2 regions of the Paenibacillus sp. FSL W8-0194 genome follow, and region 1 is predicted to be linked to the other one. Evidence: riboswitches for the same ligand, from Rfam matches in the RefSeq annotation. Region 1 holds a riboswitch; the other holds the start of a gene.

Region 1 (17,179 bases):
TTCCGTGCATTCTTTTCGGCCTTCGGGCGTCTGAAAATAACCGCCGCCGCTGACGGTATAGAGAAGCAGCCAGTCGGACATGCCATCGGGGCGTCTCACCATATAAGCGTCGGATTCGTCGTAATATCCACCGAAAATATATCCGGAGTCGGCGGTATGATGGTTGAATTTCATATTTTTCACTGACCCTCCTCCGTTGATCGCAAAACAGGATCGGACCGATTCCGACGGCCATTGGCATGACAGCAGAATCGGATGAGTTTTGAGCAGAAAGCTTACTGTTTTCGTTTGTCTTCGCAAGTTACAATGACCATAGTTCATTTCGATATCATTGTAAAGGAGCGAACTTATGGGCCCAAGCGGAAAAGGATTGTCGCCGGAGCAGATGGCGTTTTTTCAAGCGGAAGGGTATCTGATCGTAAAAGGGCTGTTCGAGCCCGGAGAGCTGGACGACATTCGCAGCACGTTCGAGAGAATCGGCGAAACGACGGTAGCGGGGCATTTTGAACCCGTGTTTGATCCGGACAACCCGGATCCTCTCAAAAGATATCCGCGCGTCATGCATCCGCATCGATTCAATCAAACGGCCATGAAATACATGCTGCACAAACCGGTGATGGATGTGCTAGAGAATCTGTATGGGGAACCCGCGCTGGCGGCGCAAAGCATGTATTACTACAAACCGCCGGGATCAAGGGGGCAGGCGCTTCACCAGGACAATTTCTATTTGAAGGTCGAACCGGGCAACTGCATTGCCGCATGGACGGCGATTGATGCCGCCGACGAGGAAAACGGCTGTTTGTTGGTCGTTCCAAAAACCAGCGGTTATGAAGTGGTGTGCCCCGAACTGGCTGATGAGAAGGAGTCGTTTACCACCCATTACGTCAAACCGCCCAAAGACAAAAAAGCCGTTCCGGCCGTCATGGACGAAGGCGACGTGCTGTTTTTCAACGGGAATCTGATCCACGGGTCGTACCGCAACAAATCCAAGGACCGTTTCCGGCGCGCGTTCATATGCCATTATGCCAATGCATCCGCGGTTCGAATCGGAGCCTTTTACCGCCCGCTGTACGCGGCGGACGGTTCCGAGGTGATGCTGGAGGCAAATCCGGACGGCGGGCCGTGCGGAAACGAGTTCGACGTTTTATACCCGCATTGACGAAGACATTTGCATACGCAGATAAAGCTGAAGGCTGGCACCGGGTATCACCCGGCGTCAGCTTTTATTTGGTTTAGCCCCGTTTTGTGCGGGGTTATTTTGCGTCTATTCCGTAAAGCGATGTTTGCCGGAACGCCCTTCCGTGAACTGAGCGCGCCTGAATTTGGCGGGGGATACGCCCAGCTTCTGGGTGAAAATCCGGGTGAAATAGTGGACCGATTGGAAGCCGCACTGGGAAGCGATGTCCTTGATGGACAAATCCCCGTTCAAGAGCATCTGCGCGGCCAACTGAACCCTGCGTTCCTGAATGTAATGGACGAAGGTTTGATTCGTATGCTGTTGAAACAATCTCGTCAGATGTCGGGGCGAAATATGGAGATGGCCCGCTACCCTGGGCAACGTCAGTTCCTCGCTCAGGTTGTCGGCAATGAACAGCTTCGCCTGGCGAAAAAGGCTGTTTTCATCCCATGCGGCGTCCGCCTGATGATGCCAAGCTTCTTCCCGGTAAGATCCATGAAGGGCCGGGACCGACAGGAGCAGGGATGTGGAGGTGTGCTGCAGCAAGGCCGGAAAAACAGGTTTTTGATCGTCGAAGATCGATATGAGCGTCTCCCATAAATGGCCCAAAGGTTCGGCATCCGCGCCGTAAATCACGGGCCGGGCCTGTTCCGCAAGGCGATGGTAGTCTTCGGCGCAACTTGGCCCGGTTCGCTCCTCATCCACTTCAAAAGCGACGTAAACCAAGGTTAACCCCTTAAGGCTCCGGATTTGATGCCAGGTTCCCGGCACGGACAAAAAGGAGGTGCCTTTGCCGAGCGGGTATTCCGTGTCGTGTTCGATGTAGGAGCCGCTGCCTTCGATGACGTAACAAGCTTCGAAAAACGAATGGCGATGCAGGGCATTGTCGAAATGCGCAGGCATAAACCCCCAATAAAGAATCGAAAGGCTTAAACGATCGGCTTCGATGCGGGTCAGCTGGCGGTTGCATATTTGGTTGGCTTTGCGAAAGCTGGATTCGATGGACATGAGGAAACTCCCCTATACGGTGTTGTCGGGAAAGGATGCGCATGCGCGTGTCCGTTTTTTGCAAAAGGATGGCCCGTTCATGCAAAGACGCCCGCAAGGTCCTTTTGTACAATGGTACACGAGTTCGTTTTCGTTTGAAATACGGTTGTTCCAGCGATCATCCGGGCTCATAAACAAGTGGCTCGGAATCGCGGTGGGTTCCCGTGTGATGCGGGCTGATTTTTGATTTCGTATAGAGGCCCGGCAGGAAAGGATGGAGCTTATGTTTGAAAAAAGACCGCTGAATAAGGTTCGGCAAGCCGTACTCGAACTTGGCATTCTAGAAGGATACGAAGCCGTGCTGGAGCGGGCTTTTTCCCTGGCTCAAGGCCAAAACGGCAACGTCACAACGATCGTGATTGACGGGACGCACGGCGCAGACTTCCAGTCGCTGCTGAAACGTTTGATCCCTTATGCCGAAAAGCAAGGGTTTCGATTCGCCGCTTCGGATACGTACGGTTATTTGAAATCGGGCGCGGAACTTCGAGAACATTTTCGGCGGAACATAACCGATAACCGCGCTTTCGGATACGTCGCCGAAGGGAATATCGACGAATATTTCCGAGACGGCTCGCAGCGTCGTTTTGAAGAGCATGCAGCGCGATTGGCGGAAACGGCAGCCGAACGGACGGTATTCGTCGTTTTTGGCCCGGGCGCCTTGTGGCTGTGCGGCGGACGCTGCGACGCATCGATGTTTCTCGACGTTTCCCGGGAATACCAAGAGCTTGCTCACAAGCAGGGGTTGTTAAACTTCGGGTTCACGTGGAATGTGGATGCCGTGGAAGCCTATAAAATCGCTTATTTCGTGGAATGGCCGCTGCTGGAGGCTTACCGCAAGGAGAGACTCCAAGCCTTCGACCTGTATGTCGACATGAACGACCCGAGCCGGCCCGCCCTGCTCGCCACTGGCGATCTGATCGCCGCCATCCGCGATGTCGCGCGGTATCCGCTGCGGGTCAAACCGTTTATGATGCCGGGCGTATGGGGCGGACAATACATGAAACGGATCGCGGATTTGCCGGAGGATATGGTGAACTGCGCCTGGAACTTCGAGCCGATTGCGCCGGAAAACTCGCTGCTTGTCACGCACGGGGGGCGGGTTGCGGAGATTCCGTTCCTGCTGGTCATGGCGCATGCCCCGATGGAGATCATGGGGGAGCGAAACGTGCGGTTGTTCGGCGATTATTTTCCGGTGCGATTCGACTACTTGGACACGATGGACGGCGACAACCTCTCCTGCCAGGTTCACCCGAAGCAGCGCTTTATCAGGGAACGGTTCAACGAGTTCATGGAGCAGCAGGAATCGTATTACGTCATGGAAAAACAGGGCGATGCCAAAGTTTATCTCGGTTTGACGGAGGGGGGCACGCCCGAGGCTTTCCGCGAAGCGGCGGAACGGTCCCAGATTACCGGCGAGCCGATCGCCTTCACGGATTACGTGCAGGAATGGGAGAGCGAAAAAGGCCGCCTGTACCTCATTCCGACCGGCACGGTCCACTGCTCCGGAAAGGATAACTTCGTCCTGGAAATTTCCGCGACGACCTGGTGGTTCACGTTCAAGATTTACGATTACGTGCGCAAGGATCTGGACGGCAAGCCGCGGCCGATGAACATCGATTACGCTTTCGAGAACATTGATTTCTCCCGCAAAGGGAAATGGGTTCAGGAGAACCTGATCCCAAGCCCAAGGCTGCTGAGGGCCCAGGGAAGCAACGAGGAATACGTGCTGGGCGAAAGGGAGGATCTGCTGTTTTACGTCCATCGCATCCATTTGGATGACCGTTGGGAGGAAGCGGCCGAAGGCGAGTTCGTCATGCTGAATTTGGTCGAAGGGGAACACGCAGCCGTCGTTTCGCTTGAAGATGGAGCGGTGTACGCCGAGCTCCGTTATGCGGAGTCTTACATCATTCCGGCCGCGTTTGGCGCGTACGCGATCGTCAATCGGGGCGGTTGTCCGTGCAGGCTGATTAAAGCAGGCGTTTCGAAAAAGTGGAACGTCAGCCTGGTTGATCCGCATGCGTGACGTCGTGTTGGCTTTTGACGTAGGAGGAACGTATATCAAGGCGGGCCTAGTTGGCGTCGATGGAAGCCTGCTAGGGTCTCCGCAGGTTTATCCCGCAAGATCGGGAGAGAAGAAGGAGGCGCTGCTGCGGCATCTTACGGATCTCGTCGACATTCAAGGGAAGCAGGTTCCGCCCGAATGCGGCATCCGCGGCGTCGGGCTGGCCTTTCCGGGCCCTTTCGATTATGAACGGGGGATTTGCCTTACCCGCGGTTTGAACAAGTTCGAGGCTTTGTACGGCGTGAATCTCCGGGAGGAATTAACGGAAAGGATCGCTTCGGTTCCGCTGCTGAAAGGCAGGTGGAGCGGCATCCCGGCGGTTGCCATCGAAAACGACGCGGCTTTGTTCGCGCTGGGCGAATACGCTTTTGGCGCGGGGCGGTCCGGGGAGAAAACGATGTATTTGACGCTGGGTACGGGACTCGGCTCCGCTTTTGTTAACCGCGGACGGCTGGTCAAACAAGGCGAAGGGGTCCCGGAGGAAGGCTGGCTGTACCGGCTGCCTTATCGGGACGGGGTGCTGGACGATTACTTCTCGCGCAGAGGGATCGTTCGGCTCGCCGAAGAAATGGGAGTGCCTCGAGTGTCGCACGGGGACGAAGACGTGAAATTGTTGGCCGCCAGGGCGCGTGACGGCGAAATGCAGGTTGTGCAATTGTTCCGCCGATTCGGCGAAAGGCTGTCGGAGGCGCTGCTTCCCTGGATCGGCTCTTTTCAGCCGGATGAGATCATGATCGGCGGGCAAATCGCCAAATCCGCGGACCTGTTCGTCTCCGGCCTGTCGGGAGGCGTTCCGGTTCGAATAGCGGCGGACACGTCGATAAGCGCGCTTAGAGGGGCAAGCCGGCTTTTTGCGGACGTGCAGCGCGAATGATTTTTCCATGGAACATAGGTCAATACCGTTTTTATGAAATCTTCATGATGGGAGAGGTACTCATGAATAAACCAAGCCGGAAGTGGCGCATGTTTGTGATCCATCATTCGCATACGGACATCGGTTACACGGAAAGGCAGGAACGGATCGAGCAGTACCATGTGGATTTTATCCGACAGGCTATCCGGATATGCAAAGATATGCGATCGGGAAAACGCGAGGAATGGAAAGGCTTCAAATGGACCTGCGAGACGTTTTGGGCGGTGGAACAGTTTCTGAAGGAGGCGGGCAGCGAGGAGCTGCACGATTTTGCGGAGGCGGTACGGCAGGGCGATATTGAGCTTTCCGGTACCTACCTGAACATGACGGAGCTTGCCGATGAGGATCTGCTGCGGGCCATCCACGCCAAAGCGGCGGAATACGGGCGCTCCATCGGCTGTCCCGTGGACTCCGCGATGACCGCCGACATTAACGGCTACAGCTGGGGGTACGCGCAAAGCCTGCTGGATGCGGGCATTTCGCATCTGTTTTCCTGCATCCACACGCATCACGGCATGTTTGCGCTGGGCCGCAAACAGACCCCGTTCTGGTGGGAAGCGCCGGACGGAAGAAAGCTGCTCGTCTGGAACGGGGAGCATTACATGTTCGGGAACGAGCTGGGCCTTTGTCCGGACGGGGTCGGCAGCTACATGATCCGCGACGAATTCCGGACGCCGGCCATCGTGGACAACCGGGAAGAGATCATGAAAACGCGCATCGAACGGTATTTACGCAAGCTGGAGGATGAAGGGTACCCGTATGATTTTGTGCCGGTCATGGTGTCGGGACTGGCCACCGACAACGGCTCGCCGAACGGGGACATCGCGCGGGCCATTCGCTCCTGGAATGGGCTGAACGGAGACAAGGTTTCCATAGAGATGTCCACGTTAAGCCATTTTTTCGCCCATCTGAAGCAGCAGGATGCCGAAATTCCGGTCTATCGCGGCGATTGGCCGGACTGGTGGTCGGACGGCGTAAGCTCCACGCCGATGCACACGCAAATGTTCAGGGATGCCCAGCGAACGCTGCGCAAAGTGAAAAAGTTGGACCCCCGGCAGCAGACTGTGAGCCGCGAGGAGCTATCCGGCATCGAGCAGCAGCTTGTCATGTATGCCGAGCATACGTGGGGATTCCATGCTTCGGTGCATGCGCCGTGGCACTGGAACGTGCAGATGCTGGAGGCGCGCAAGCTGGCTTATGCCGCCAACGCCAGCCGGTTGGCCCATCTGGCCTTGGATAAAGTCCAGCAGGCTCAGGGCGGAACCCTGCTGTATCCCGGACGCCCTTTCCGTTACCGGGTGGCCAATACCGAGCGGCATGCATTAAGGCAGCTGGCGGATTTGGAATGGGACGGCTTCGAAAACGAACGTTTTAAGGACGGGCTGGAAGTGGTGGACGAAAGCACGGGGCAGGCGGTATTGCACCAAACCGGCGTTCAGTGCGCCGCGGTCGAGGTAGACCTGGGGCCGGGGGAACAGAAACAATTCACGGTTCGTCCCGCCAAAACATCGAAGGCGGTCACGACGAGCAACGTGAAGCTGGTCGGCGCCGACACGGTATACGACATCGAGGATATGTACCCGTCAGGCGAAGTGAGGGATGCATGCGTATTTTCGCAGCATGGGGCCGAATCCCCTTACGTAAACATCGGCTGGAACGAAGATGGGATCGTGTCCTGGGTCATCAAGGAAACAGGAGAGGATTTGATCCGCGCGGACCGGAAACATGGGGCGTTTACGCCTGTTTACGAAGTGACCCCTGCGGAAGGGCCTGCGAATTCGGGAAGCATGTATGCCGTGCGCAGCGCGATGGGCCGTAACCGAAAGGGGCTGAACGTGCAGCGCTTTGTCGGGCGGCTTGCGAAGGCCAAGGCCGTCTCGAACGGCCCGTTGTACGGAGTCGTGGAGCTGCAGTTCGAAACGCGCGGCATGAGTTGTTATTCCGTATTTCTGAAGCTTTATGCTGGATCAAGCCGGGTCGACGTCTCCGTCCGTTTTCATAAAGAAAGCGTATGGGAACCGGAAAACGTATATATTTCGCTGCCGTTCACTTCCGGCTTGCCGGATGCCGAAACGCTGTGGCTGGATAAAGCGGGCGCGCCCGTCCGTCCCGGGATCGACCAGCTGCCGGGAACGCTGCTGGACTACTACTGCATTCAGGAGGGGCTGGCTTTTGCGGGAGAAACCCAAGCCCTCATGATCGCCACGCCGGATACGCCGCTTGTGCAGCTAGGTTCGCTGGACTACGGAAAACGGCTGCTCCACACCCAGCAAACCGAAGAGACGGAACGGCACCTGTACGTATGGGCCATGAGCAACTATTGGGAAACCAACTTCAAAGCAACCCTGGGCGGATTTTACGAATTCCGCTATTTCATCGATTGGAGCAAGGCCGTTGGTACAGCGGAAGAGGCGATCGGCCGCTGCCGGGCGATGAGCTCCGGTGCTGCCGTGTGGCGCGTGCGGGCGGACTCATAAAATCGTTGCAACAAAGTATAAAGTATATTGTAAGAGCAGAATCCGGCATTCTGCTCTTTTTTATTTCCGGGGATCCCGTTCGTATCCGAAATCGTCTGTTCGTAACCGTCTCTGCTGTTTTTCAAGTGTATATTGCCGCAATCCCGCAAATCATAAAAATGTTTTAAACCCATTTACAACGTAACAATGTTATGTTACATTATGATGCAAGGAGGCGGTGTCATGAACGAAGAGGATCTGATTTCGAAAAAGGAACTGCTGGAGCTGACGGGGATCTCCTACGGGCAACTGTACCGCTGGAAGCGCAAAAACCTGATTCCCGAGGAGTGGTTTGTCCGCAAGTCGGCCTTTACGGGGCAGGAAACCTTTTTTCCCAAGGATAAAATACTGCAGCGGATCGAACGCATAAAAAATATGAAAGACGGATTGTCGCTGGATGAGCTGGCGGATGTATTTTCCCCGAGCTCGAACATCCAGTCGATGTCCTCAGCCCAACTCATGGAACGTAACATTGTTACCAGTATTTCGCTGGCATTATTTGAAGAAGTGGCCGGAAGGCAGGAAACGTTATCTTTTGACGATATCCTGACGGTATATGTGCTGCAGAAGCTGCTGCAAGGCGGAGACATGACGCGGGATGAAGGCAGAATGCTGATTGCGGTCATGCGCGAGCACTACGGGGCGTTTGCGTCCAAACCGTGCGAATTGGCCTTGGTCCGGAAAATGGGAGTTCCGCTGCTGTTTTTGGCGGAGTCGGCGGAGCAAATTTATTTTGACAAGGACGCGAAATGGATTTTCCGGCTGCCTTTGGCGGCATCCATCGAGGAATTGAAGCTGAAGCTAAATGAAACGGAGGCGTAAGATATGGAAAGAACAGAAATGAGCATTTCCGGCATCGGCAGGTCTCAAGGCGGCTTGTATTCTCATGTCAGGCTGGACGGCATGGTGAAAATCAACGGGGACACCGACTGCCTTTCCTTCGACAGCAATGGCACGTTGACGTTGGAGGGGGCCCTGCAAAGCGAGGCCGTCACGGTGAACGGCACGGCGACGGTCGAAGGCCGGGTGAACGCAAACCGCATGATGTTGGATGGGCTCGTCACCTTTAAGGATCAGGCGGTCTGCCATGAATCGCTTACGGCCAATGGACGCTTGTCCATCGCTGGCGGGCTGATCGGCGAGAAGGTTGAAATTTTCGGCAGCTTGAAAACAAGAGGCGGCGTGCAGTGCGAATGGTTTCACGTTCACGGCGGATTCAACGTCGGCGGTTTGCTGAATGCCGGAATGATCGACGTCAAACTGAGCATGCCCAGCAAGGTCAATGAGATCGGCGGGGATACGATATCGGTCAAACGGTTCAAAAAGGTCAGCGTCCTCGAGCAGGTCGTTCCGGCATTTTCCGCCCGGCTTCAGGTACAAGTCATCGAAGGCGACGAGATCGACCTGGAATATACGGAGGCGAATATCGTGCGGGGGAATGTCGTGCGCATCGGCAAAGGCTGCAAAATCGGCCGCGTGGAGTATAAGGACCGGCTGATTCGGGAAGACGATGCCACGATTGAAAAGGCACAGCAGATTTAATGCAAGGACATTTAAAAGGAGGAACGGAGACATGAATATAAACGGAAATCCGAACGGCACCCGCGGCGATTTGAAAATGACGGGGAACGGCCAATCCGGCGGAGGGGCTTTCCGCAACGTTAAAATCATGGGCGACGCGATCATCCATGCCGACACGGAATGCGAAATGTTCAAATGCCTGGGCAATTCCGAGATGAAGGGGGCGCTTCGGGCGGGGAGCGTATCCTGCACCGGCACGCTGAAAGTAGCCGGCAGCGCAAGCGGCGGGAGCTTCCGGACCCAAGGGGAGCTGCGGATCGGCGGGGACCTGTCGGCTCAAAGCGTCTCCATTTCCGGCGTCATGTCGGTCGACGGACGGGTGTCGGCGGAAAAAGCGAAAATCACGGGAGAGCTTCGGGCGAACGCGGATTGCCAGATGGAAGAACTGGTTGTCCGGGGAATGGTCGACGTGAACGGCATGCTGAATGCCGAGCAGGCGGATTTCAAGCTGCACGGGCACAGCCGTCTGCGGGAGCTGGTCGGGAGCCGAATTACCGTCAAAAAAGGAAGCGGCATGTCTCTTTTCGGGAAATTGTTCATGGGGCAGGACGGCATGCTTACGGCGGAAACGATCGAAGGAGATACGGTCGAGCTGGAAAATACCAAAGCTGCCGTGGTCCGGGGACGCAGCGTCATCATTGGCGCCGGATGCAGCATCGGCCTTGTGGAATACAAGGATGAATTGAAGCAGGATCCCGAAGCCGTCGTTTCGCAGTCGTCCAAAACCGAATGGTGAGGAAAGGAGCAATAGGCTTTTATGGCGGTTAAAAAGAACAGGCTGGGTTGGATCGTTGCTGGGCTGTTGCTTGGCATCCTGATCGCGGCCATCGATAATACGATCGTGGCGACGGCCATGGGAACGATGATCGGGGAGCTGGGCGGGCTCGACCAATTCGTTTGGGTGACATCGGCGTACATGGTGGCCGAAATGGCGGGCATGCCGATTTTCGGGAAGCTGTCGGATATGTACGGCAGGAAGAAATTTTTTGTCTTCGGCATCGTCGTTTTCCTGATTGGCTCCATGCTGTGCGGCACGGCGCATACGATTACGGAGCTCAGCATCTATCGGGCCATTCAGGGAATTGGCGGCGGCGCGCTCATCCCGATTACGTTTACGATCATTTTTGACATTTTTCCGCCGGAGAAGCGGGGCAAAATGTCAGGGATGTTCGGCGCGGTCTTCGGCATCGCGAATTTGTTCGGTCCGTTGATGGGAGCGTATATTACGGATTATTGGCATTGGCGTTGGATTTTCTATATCAATATCCCACTGGGGCTGATCGCGTTTCTGCTCGTCGTGTTCTTTTACAAGGAATCGCATGAGCACTCGCGGCAAAAAATCGACGTCTGGGGAGCGGCAACGCTTGTAGGCGCCGTCGTCAGCCTTATGTTCGCGCTCGAGCTCGGCGGCAACAAATATGCATGGGATTCCTTCGTCATTTTAGGTTTGTTTGCGGCGTTTGCCGTGCTGTTCATCGCGTTCCTGCTGATTGAGCGCAAGGCGGCTGAACCGATCATCTCGTACGACATGTTTCGGAAAAGGCTGTTTGCGGCAAGCAGCGCGGCCGCATTGTTTTACGGGGCGGCTTTTATTACGGCGGCGGTGTATATTCCGATTTTCGTCCAAGGCGTCATGGGCGGGAGTGCAACTAACTCCGGATTGATACTACTTCCCCTCACGCTGAGCTCGGTTGTCGCTTCGCAAGTCGGTGGCATGCTTTCCGCCAAAATGACGTTCCGCAGAGTCATGGTCTTCTCGGCTGTCGTGTTTTTGCTCGGCATGTATTTGCTTGCCACGATTACGCCGGAAACGTCCCGGACGGTGCTCTCGCTTTATATGATGATTACCGGCTTTGGCATCGGCTTTTCGTTTTCCGTGCTCAGCATGTCGGCTATCCAAGGGATGGATGCGCGGCAGCGGGGGTCGGCCAACTCGACGATTTCTTTTCTGCGTTCGCTCGGGATGACGATCGGAATTACCGTCTTCGGCATCATTCAGCGCAACGATTTCAATATTCAACTGGCGGAAAGGCTTGGGGGTTCGGGGGAAAACATGCCGGCAAACGCCGACCCGCAGCAGCTCTTATCGCCTGAGATGAGAGCGCTGATTCCGAGGCCCGTCATGGAAAAAATCAGCGCGGCGCTTTCGCTTTCCGTCGATCACGCGTTTCTGTGGGCGCTCCTTCCGGTGTTTTTCGCCTTGCTTTCGGTGTCGATGATGGGCGCAGGGCGGATGCAGTTCGCCCAAGAGCCTTCCCCCGCGCAATCCCGAACGAAGGCTTAATGGGATTATCGAACAGAGCCGTTGCACTTCGGCTGCCATTTTGCTGTCGACAAGGGTCCATGGTTGGGTAATACTTGAATTAAATACGGTCAACATTAGGAGGCTGGTCGCTCATGAAAGTGATTATTACCCAGGAAGAAGCAGTGGAAAAAGGGATTTGGCCTGAAGTCATGAACATGTTCGGCGTGGACGACGAAGACGAGGTATGGCCGGCCGAGGAATTTATTTTGACCGAAGAGCAGGCGCGCAAGCTCAAACTGATTCCTTGACTTGTGCCATAAACGGCTTTCACGGCAAGGAGCGAAGAAGGGGAGAAGGTGAAACGCATCGCGACGATATATGCCGTAAATCTTAACGATTGGCGGGAAGGCGCCGGCGCGGATATGCAGCGGCTGCTCGCCTTTTTGCCTGATGAAGCAAGGTCCCGGGCCGCGAGGCACAGATCGGAGCGGGACGCGGAGCGCGTGATCGTTTCCGATACCTTGAAACGGGTGACGGCTTGTCTCGAAAAGGGGCTACGGCTCCGGAACGTGGAGTTTGCCAGGGATGGTTACGGCAAACCATTCCTGGCAGGCGTTCCCGACTATTATTTTAACGTGTCCCACGCCAAGGATTGGGTCGTATGCGCCGTGGGCGCCAGGGGACCGATCGGCATCGATGTCGAGCATATCGGCCGGGCGGAAGCGGAAGCAGCCGAGTTGTGTTTTACGCCACGGGAGCTTACTGAATGGAGAAGGCAGCCCGCCGAACGTCGGGATGCCTTCTTTTTCGAGTTGTGGACGCTTAAAGAAAGTTATTCCAAAGCCGTCGGCAAAGGCCTTTCGATCGGCTTGTCCAGGCTGGAGACGATCAGGCATCCTTCCGGGATTCGCATCATGCATCAAGGCAGGATCGATCCGGAGCTGCATCTTCAAGTCGTCCCGTTTGACCCCGACTACAAGTTATCCGTTTGCATGCAGCTGGAGGAGCAAGCGGCCGCTGTCCGGCGCTTTTCTCCCGATGGGCTGCTGGACGCGTTAAAGTCATGTTCTGAAGCCGGGGACTAAGGGGCGGGGGGCTTTTCCAATGATAACCTATGGCATTTCCCATAATTTCGGGATATAGACACTTTTATTACCTCTTATTGGAAGGATCTAACCTGTACTTTAACTATAAACATGATATATTAAAAGTGTATTTTTCAGATATTTCATTTATTTTCAGCAATATCTGAAATACCGCACTTTGAAAACTCAAGCCAAAGGTAAACCTGCCGAAAGGCAGGGGCACAAAGCTAAAGGGGCTTCAGGCGGCAAGATCCTTGATCTTATCGCTATGCCAGCCAGCTGCCGAAAGACGTTTTCGCGATCGAAGGAACTCTACTCTCGGCAAGTAGAGTTTTTTTGTTTTTAATTTTTTTCTATACAGAATCCTATGATCAAGCAAAGGAAAGATGAACATGTCGGTGTTAACAACAGGAAAGTCCAACTTGGATGAATGGAATCGGTATGTGAAGCAATTGGAAGAACGGACGATACTGCGCATTCATTCCGGAAAGGCGTCCATTCCAATGCAAAGGGTTATGTATCGCTGGCCGGAGGAAACGGGGCGTCAAATTCGGCAGGCATGCGAGACCGCACGTATCGAACCAAGCGTGCTGCTGAGTGCCGCATGGGGCATGCTGCTGATCCGGTATTTGCGCCGGGAGGAGGTTGCGTTCGCCGTCGTCGCGTCCGCCGAGCAAGCCTATCCGCTCATAACGAAAGCGGACGGGGCAACGACGCTGCAAAGTCATGTGCGTCAGGTTGCCGCCGCCATGAAGGAGCATGCGGCTAAGTCGGCGGCTTTCGATGAAATTGCCGGTATTTGCGCCGGCCTGGACGAAGGATCCCCGGTATGCAACACCGCCATTTGGACGGGGAGCGGCATAGGCCCGGACGAGCTGCAGGGCAAATTCGAGCTGGCGGTCTCGCTGGATCGGCACGAAGCGGGCGGCTTCGAGGTTTGGCATGCGGACGGCATGTTCCCCGGCGATTTTATTCTCCGCATGTGCCGGCATTTGCAGCATATCATGGCCGCATGGGCGGCAGGTACAAACCTGACGATCGGCGGCTTGAAGCTGCTGACGGAAGAAGAGGAGGCCCAGCTTGCGGGCTGGAACCAAACGGCTGCGCATGCCGAATTGGACCGGACCATCCACGGCTTGTTTGAGGAGCAGGCGCAAAAGGCTCCGGATAACGTCGCGGTGGTCTACCAAGGCGAATCGTTGACGTACGGCCAGCTGAACGAAAAAGCGGGCAGATTGGCCCGCGAATTGGTACGGAGGGGAGCCGGCCGGGAGCGGATCGTCGGCATCATCGCGACGCCGTCCCTTGAGATGATTGTCGGGACGCTGGCGATCCTGAAAACGGGCGCGGCCTACTTGCCGATCGATCCGGCGTATCCCGCCGACCGCATCACGTATATGCTCGAAGACAGCGGAACGGAGCTGCTTGTCACCGAGCCGAAGGTCAGACTGGACGGAAAAGTCCGCTTCAAAGGCGAGATGGTTTGCGCGGCGGAGTTTTCTGCCGATACTCGCGGCGAATCGGAGGCTGCCGATGCGGAGATGCGGAATGTGCGCGAATCTGCGGTACCGGGCGACATGGCTTACGTCATCTACACTTCCGGTTCGACGGGAAGGCCGAAAGGCGTGATGGTCGAGCACCGATCGCTTGTCAATCTGTGCGCCTGGCACATCCGGGAATTCGGAGTGACCGAAAAGGACCGGGCCACCAAATACGCCGGGTTCGGCTTTGACGCTTCCGTGTGGGAGATGTTTCCGTATCTGGTGTCGGGGGCGGCGATTCACGTCATTCCCGAAGAGATCCGCCTGGATTCGACGCAGCTGCATGCGTACTTTAAGCGGCACGGCATTACGATCAGCTTTTTGCCGACCCAGTTCTGCGAGCATTTCATGACGATGGACCATCCGACGCTGCGCGTTCTTTTGACGGGCGGGGACAAGCTGAAATCGTTCAGCAGGCAGACCTATGATCTGTACAATTGCTATGGCCCGACGGAAAACACCGTGGTCACGACGGCCTATAAGGTCACGGAGTTGACGCCGAACATTCCGATCGGTTATCCGGTCGATAACTCCAGGGTCTACATTCTGGACGCATACGGGCATCCGCAGCCTGTCGGCATTGCCGGCGAATTGTGCATTGCCGGAAGCGGGCTGGCGCGCGGTTATTTGAACCAGCCGGAGCTGACCGGGCAGAAGTTTGTTCCCGGGGGCATAACCGGAGAAAAACGACTGTACCGGACGGGAGACTTGGCAAGATGGACGGAAGACGGCGCCATCGAATTCCTCGGGCGGATCGACCACCAGGTCAAAATCCGCGGCTTCCGGATCGAAACCGGCGAAATCGAACACCGGCTGCTGCAGCACCCGCAGGTATCCGAAGCCGTCGTCATCGATCTCGAGGACGCATCCGGCGCCAAATATTTGTGCGCATACGTTGTGGCGGACGGGGTATTGGCCTACGGCGAAATGAAGGCGTTTTTGGCGGAGCAATTGCCGGATTACATGGTTCCTTCCAAGTTGGTAGGGCTTCAAGAGCTTCCGCTAACGGCCAACGGCAAGGTCGACAGACGTGCGCTTCCCGCCCCCGCGGCTTCGCTGGACGAGGGACGTTACGAAGCCCCGGCTGGCGAATGGGAAGAAGAAGTGGCGGCCATATGGAGCGAGGTGCTGGGCTTGGGCCGCGTGGACGCCTGCGAGTCGTTTTTTACGGCAGGCGGGGATTCGCTGAAGGCCGTCCTGCTGCAAGCCAAGCTTGAGCGGCGTTTCGGCGCATCCGTACCGGTCACGCTGCTGTTCGAACGGCCGACGGTTCGGGAGCAAGCGGAATGGATCGAACAAGCGGCTTCGGAATCGTCTTACGGCAACGAGCAAGCGGCTGCAACCGAAACCGCCGGAACAGGCCCGGACGTCATTGCGAAAGGCCCGGCAAGAACAAGTTATCCGCTTGCTTCGGCGCAAAAAAGGCTTTATTTCATCGAACAGATGGAGCAGGTCGGAACGGCCTATAATGCGCCGTTTGCTTTCCGGATCGAAGGGGACGTCGATCAGCCGCGGCTGGAACAGGCATTCCGTACGATGATCGCCAGACATGATGCTTTCCGCACGTCCTATCAATGGGAGAACGAAGAAATCGTGCAGCGGCTGCATGACCAGGTTCCGTTCGAGCTTGGGCAGAAGGAAACCAGCGAACCAAACCTGAACGCCCTGATCCATTCCCTGATCACGCCGTTCGATCTCGCCAAGGCGCTGCTGCTGCGGGCTTGGCTCATCCGCTGCGGGGATGCGGACCTCCAGGTGCTGTTGGTCGATTTCCATCATATTGCGGTCGACGGCATCTCGGCCAACGTCTTTTTCGATGAGCTGTCCCGATTGTATCGCGGGGAAACGCTCGGGGAGCTGCCGATCGGTTTTGCCGATTTTGCCGTCTGGGAAGCGGACTCGGCTGAAAGAAGGGCTAACGGGGGCCATAAAGCTTATTGGGAAAAAACATTGTCCGGCGAGCTTCCGATCCTGCAGCTTCCGACCGACCGGGAACGGCCGGCCAAACAGAGCTTTGCGGGGGATACGGTAACGATCAGGCTTCCCGAAGAGACGGCCGGCCGGCTTAAAAAGTTCGCGCTCGATTCCGGCGTCACGCCGTTTATGGTGCTGTTTGCGGGTTATCACGCGCTGCTGTCCCGCTACACGAACCAGGAGGACATCATTACAGGCGTTCCGGTTGCCGGACGGTTGCGCGAAGAGCTTCACGCCGTGATCGGCATGTTCGTCAACACGCTGCCTGTCCGCTGCTATCCCGAAAAGCGCAAATCCTTCATGCAGCTGCTGCAGGAAGTGAAGACGGCGCTGCTCGGCGCTTTCGAATATCAGGATTACGAGCTGGAGGAACTGGTTCGTTCATTGAACATTCCGCGCGATCCAAGCCGCAACCTGCTGTTCGACACGCTGTTCGTCATGCAGAATACGGGCAAACTCGAGCTTCGGCTGGAAGGTGCGGAAACGTCCCTTTATCCTTATGTCCATCCGATCTCGAAATACGACCTGATGGTCGATTTGACGGAAGAAGAAACCGGCATTCGGATCGACCTCCAGTACTGCACGGATTTGTTCGAACGGCAAAGCATCGAAGCATTCGGCGCCCGTTTCCTGCAGCTGTTGGCCGATGCGCTGGTCCATCCGGGCAAAATGCTGTGCGAACTCGAGATTTTGGACGAAGAGGAGCATGAGTTCCTCGTAAAAGGATTAAATGCGACCGATTCGGCTTACCGGGATCAAATGACGATTCACGGCTTGTTCGAGGAACAGGCGCGGCGTACGCCGGAGAAAACTGCGCTTGTCTTCGGCCCGCGCAGCATGTCCTACCGCGAATTGAACGAACGCGCCAACCGGCTTGCCTGGACGCTGCGCGCCAAAGGCGTCGTGCCGGATCAGGTCGTCGGGCTGATGGTCGACCGCTCGTTCGAGATGATCGTCGGATTGCTTGCCATCCTGAAGGCGGGCGGGGCTTACGTGCCGATCGATCCAGAATATCCGCAGGACCGCGTCGTCTACATG
Region 2 (5,397 bases), 660 kb from region 1:
CCGGTTACTCCACCTGTAGATCCGGGAACGGACCCTGAAACAAGCCCGGGCACCACACCGAATACGGGAACGGGAACGGACCCGGTAAAACCAAATCAGGTACCAAGCGTGCCTTCCTATACTACGGAGACGACAATCAACACGCCGGCGACCGGAAAAATAGAAGGTACGGACGCGGATGGAGACAAGCTGACGTATACAAAAGGAAGCGATCCGAAGCACGGTACGGTAACGGTGAATCCGGACGGAACGTGGACGTATGTACCGGAGCGTGATTATACCGGCAGCGACAGCTTTACGGTGACGGTGAGCGACGGCCGGGGAGGCACCGTGACGTCCGTCGTGACGGTTAACGTGAAGGGAAGCGAGGCTGGCAACGGAACAACCGTTCCAGGAACCACTCCTGAGCCAACGAATCCGGGAAGCGGAACGACACCAACGAATCCTGGAAACGGAACAACGCCGTCGAATCCCGGAACAGGAACAACGCCAACCCATCCTGGAACCGGAACGGCTCCGGATGCGGGCGACGGATCGGACTCTCCGTTTGGAGATAACGGAACCGTTGCAGGGGAGTCTGGAAAAGCTCCTTCACCGGGAGAACAATCCGGCAACAAGCTGCCGAACACAGCTACGAACGTTTATAGCTTAGGGTTCCTCGGATTGATCATTCTGTTCGCAGGATGGTTTTTCTGGAGAAGAAATAAAGTGCAATAACGATCTCTCAAGAAGAAACATCTTTCTATACGAAAGGTGTTTCTTCGCTGTATAAGAAAGTCGCAATTTTCACAAAAACGACAAATGGTGAGGAAAATACTAGAAAAATGAGACTAAAGAACCTAACTTATGATTCTTTTATATTATATTTTTAAATATATATTAAATTTTTGATTACATACACGATCGTACGATCAAGGCAAACTCATTGAAAAATGGGGACGCAAAGCTATAGGGGCTAACGTATTTGCTGTAAAGTGCGAATGCTATGCCAGCCAGTTGCCGAATACGACGGACAACTCCGTCTATTAGCGTTTGCTTGTGGATGGGGTTTTTTCTTTTTCAGATATTTAAAATTTTAATTATGGATAGTCGAGGGGTTATGCCTTGTCTATAGAAGAGATGAATAAGCGAGGAGGAGAGGCTTTGACCAAGAATAATACATACTTATCCTAAAAGAACGAGATTACCGGCGCGTGATTTGGAAATAACAACGATTGGGGGGAGAGGAATTGAACCTTACCCGTACGGTAACTAGAGCAAATGTGGTAAAACGTCTGTTTATTCAATTTAGTGTATTTTTGGTCGCTTTGAGCGGTTTTTTTCCATTGAACCCGGTGCAAACGGAAGCCGCGGAGCTAAATCCCAAGGTATGTCCTACACCAGTAGCGTTGATAAATGGTGATTTTGAAAAGCCGGAGGGACCTGGTACCTATGATAACTCGGTAGCAGGAGGCGGTTATTACTATGCAGACACGGTTCCAGGGTGGAAAACGACTGATGTCTGGCGTACACCAAGAGGAATTATTCAAATCATGGACCCTGCCCGACCGAGCACGATACCATCAGATACTCCGAATAAGGAAAATCTCACGAGTAGATATGCAGAATTGAATGCTGATCAAAACAGTATGTTATACCAGGAATTACCGACCATACCAGGGCAGACGATTTATTGGCGCTTAGATCACCGAGGATGGGCTGGTGTGGATATGATGAGTGTTAATATTGGACCGATTACGGCCGATCCATTCAACACCACGCCAGAAATAAAGAGAATTTCAACTGGGACTACATGGGAAACTACTTCAGGAAGTTATAAGGTTCCAGCAGGTCAAACCATGACGCGTTTTGGATTTAAAGCAATTAGTTCATCTAATGGGAATGTGGCCTTCGGTAATTACCTTGATAATGTCTTCTTAGGAACAGAACCATGTGTAGTTGCAGAGAAGACTGTCTCTCCAGAAGGAAAAGTATATGCTGGCGATGTATTAACCTATGAAGTAACCATTAAAAACAATGGTGGAGATATTGCAGCCAATACCGTCTTTGAAGATGCGATTCCAGAAGGAACGGAATACGTTCCAGGCTCGATGAGAATTGTGAGAGGAACGAATGCCAAGGCATTAACCGATGAAGATGATCCAGATGAAGGGCATTTTGACGGGCAAAAGGTAATCATCAGGCTCGGCGATTTGCCAAACACGACTAACTCACCTGATGGGATTACCGTACAATTCAAAGTGAAAGCACTATCCAGCCATGCAGAAGGTTCTGTCGCCAATATAGCGACTATTGCCTACAAAAACTTGCTGACAGGTGGAAATGAAACAATCCAGTCCAATAATGTGACAACATCCGTCCAGTATAGAGAACCACATTTAGAAGCTGAAAAAACAGCGGGACTGTTTAAAAAGGCGGACGGAAACACCGACGCCGTACATCCGGAAGTCGGGGACACACTGCAGTACACGATTCAGACACGCAACACGGCCTCCGATAGTCGGGTAACCAACCTGACGATCACGGACGAGGTTCCAGCTGGTCTGGAATATGTTCCGGGCACGCTGACAGTTGACGGTGTGCAAGTCACCGATGACCAAGATGGCGACAAGGGCCATTTCGCTAACCGTAAAATCTTCGGTCAGTTCGGAGATGTGACCGATACCGAGTGGCACAAGGTGACGTTTCAGGCTAAAGTGCAGCCGGGGCAAGCCGGCAATGACATCCAAAATGTCGCTGTCGTAGATGGCGACAATGTCACCACGCCGAGCACGCCGAAGCAAATTGTCGAGGTTTATCCGCGTGAAACTTCGCTGGAGTCCACGAAAACAGTGAAGCTGTTTGAAAAAGCATCCGGCAACACCGACGCCGCAAATCCGGAAGTCGGGGACACACTGCAGTACACGATTCAAACGCGCAACAATATTAAAAATAGTCTGGTAACCAACCTGACGATCACAGACGAAATTCCAGCTGGTCTGGAATACGTAGCGGGTACGCTGAGAGTCGACGATGCAGCCGTTTCCGATGCCGAAGGTGACGACAAGGGCCAATTCGCGGACGGTAAAGTCTTCGCTCAATTCGGGGATGTGAAGGATACCGATTGGCACGAAGTGACGTTCCAGGTGAAGGTATTGCCGGGACAAGCCGGCAAAGTCATCCGAAATATCGCTGTCGTGGATGGCGACAATGTCAACACACCTAAAACGCCGGAGAACGTTGTCGAGGTTTACCCGCGCAAAACTTCGCTGGAATCCGCGAAAACAGCGGAACTGCTTGATAAAGCGGCCGGGAACACCGACACCGTACATCCGGAAGTCGGAGACACACTGCAGTACACGATTCAAACACGCAACACGGCCTCTGATAGTCTGGTAACCAACCTGACGATCACGGACGAGATTCCAGCTGGTCTGGAATATGTTGCGGGCACGCTGACAGTTGACGACGTGCAAGTCACCGATGACCAAGATGGCGACAAGGGCCATTTCGCTAACCGTAAAATCTTCGGTCAGTTCGGAGATATTACCGATACCGCGTGGCACAAGGTGACATTCAAAGTGAAAGTGCTGCCGGGTCAAGCTGGCAAAAACATCCGAAACGTAGCTGTCGTGAATGGCGATAATATCACCACGCCAAACACGCCAGAGAAAGTTGTTGAAGTTTATCCGCGCGAAAACGCTCTGGAGTCTACAAAAACAGCGGAAGTGTTTAAAAAGGCAGACGGCAACACCGATGCCGCACATCCGGAAATCGGGGACACACTGCAGTACACGATTCAAACACGCAACACGGTCTCCGATAGTCGGGTGACTGACCTGACGATCACGGACGAGATTCCGGAAGGTCTGGAATATGTCGCGGGCACGCTGACAGTTGACGGCGTGCAAGTCACCGATGACCAAGATGGCGACAAGGGCCATTTCGCTAACGGTAAAATCTTCGGTCAGTTCGGAGATGTTACCGATACCGCGTGGCACAAGGTGACGTTCCAGGCGAAAGTACTGCCGGGACAAGCAGGCAAGAATATTGTCAATATTGCGGCCGTCGAGGGCGACAATATTGGAACGCCGGACAGACCAAGAAATGAAGTCGAAGTTTATCCGCGGAATCCGCAGATTGAAACGAAGAAGTCCGCAGCGAATACAGTAAGCAAGGCCACCTATGAAGTCGGGGATACGATCACCTATACGATTCGTGTAAGAGGCGTGGTCAACGATACGTATCTGGAGAATCTGACGATTACAGATACATTGCCTGCAGGCTTGAAATACGTGCCGGACAGCCTAAAGGTGGACGGTGCATCGGTCACCGATGAGAACGATAACGATGCCGGTTATTCGGTAACGGGAGAAGTGTATGGCTCATTTGGCAATGTTATGGGCATGAACTGGCATACGCTGGAGTTTAAGGCCGTTATTCAACCGGGACAAGGCGGTCAGACGATCCCAAATACAGCGCTGGTTGATGGCGACAACATCGTTCAACCAGGCGAACCAACAGAGAAAATTGTCGTTGAGCCGGAACCGCCGGTCAATCCTCCAGTAGATCCGCCGGTTGACCCGCCAGTAGACCCGGATCCACCAGTAGAGCCACCCGTCGACCCGCCGGTCGATCCTGTGGATCCACCGGTTACTCCACCTGTAGATCCAGGCACGGACCCTGGAACAAGCCCGGGCACCACGCCGAATCCGGGAACGGACCCGGTAAAACCAAATCAGGTACCAAGCGTGCCTTCCTATACTACGGAGACGACAATCAACACGCCGGCGACCGGAAAAATAGAAGGTACGGACGCGGATGGAGACAAGCTGACGTATACAAAAGGAAGCGATCCGAAGCACGGTACGGTAACGGTGAATCCGGACGGAACGTGGACGTATGTACCGGAGCGTGATTATACCGGCAGCGACAGCTTTACGGTGACGGTGAGCGACGGCCGGGGAGGCACCGTGACGTCCGTCGTGACGGTTAACGTGAAGGGAAGCGAGGCTGGCAACGGAACAACCGTTCCAGGAACCACTCCTGAGCCAACGAATCCGGGAAGCGGAACGACACCAACGAATCCTGGAAACGGAACAACGCCGTCGAATCCCGGAACAGGAACAACGCCAACCCATCCTGGAACCGGAACGGCTCCGGATGCGGGCGACGGATCGGACTCTCCGTTTGGAGATAACGGAACCGTTGCTGGCGAGTCAGGAAAAGCTCCTTCGCCAGCGGACCAAACGGAAACGCAGTCCGGCAGCAAGCTGCCGAACACAGCTACGAACCTTTACAACTTAGGGTATCTCGGATTGATCATTCTGTTCGCAGGATGGTTGTTCTGGAGAAAAAATAAGGTACAATAACAGTATCTCTCAAGAAAAGAAGAAAACATCTTTCAGCGCGAAAGGT

What was found. A riboswitch is a leader RNA that binds a small molecule or an ion and turns the genes downstream of it on or off. The one in region 1 is predicted to bind cyclic di-GMP.
Region 2: linked by a shared signal. The riboswitch ahead of MKY58_RS00120 (isopeptide-forming domain-containing fimbrial protein) and the one ahead of MKY58_RS25045 (amino acid adenylation domain-containing protein) in region 1 are both predicted to bind cyclic di-GMP.

What each region holds. Positions count from the first base shown of each region.
Region 1 is NZ_CP150205.1:5,409,102-5,426,280, reverse strand. It holds gene MKY58_RS25105 (helix-turn-helix domain-containing protein) at 1-174, opposite strand, end outside; gene MKY58_RS25100 (phytanoyl-CoA dioxygenase family protein) at 350-1,159, shown strand; gene MKY58_RS25095 (AraC family transcriptional regulator) at 1,265-2,185, opposite strand; gene MKY58_RS25090 (class I mannose-6-phosphate isomerase) at 2,448-4,247, shown strand; gene MKY58_RS25085 (ROK family protein) at 4,240-5,160, shown strand; gene MKY58_RS25080 (glycoside hydrolase) at 5,223-7,676, shown strand; gene MKY58_RS25075 (YhbD family protein) at 7,899-8,537, shown strand; gene MKY58_RS25070 (bactofilin) at 8,541-9,257, shown strand; gene MKY58_RS25065 (hypothetical protein) at 9,289-10,032, shown strand; gene MKY58_RS25060 (MDR family MFS transporter) at 10,054-11,580, shown strand; gene MKY58_RS25055 (hypothetical protein) at 11,694-11,849, shown strand; gene MKY58_RS25050 (4'-phosphopantetheinyl transferase superfamily protein) at 11,898-12,626, shown strand; cyclic di-GMP riboswitch class I at 12,813-12,913, shown strand; gene MKY58_RS25045 (amino acid adenylation domain-containing protein) at 13,049-17,179, shown strand, end outside.
Region 2 is NZ_CP150205.1:21,786-27,182, forward strand. It holds gene MKY58_RS00115 (Ig-like domain-containing protein) at 1-717, shown strand, start outside; cyclic di-GMP riboswitch class I at 906-1,004, shown strand; gene MKY58_RS00120 (isopeptide-forming domain-containing fimbrial protein) at 1,230-5,351, shown strand.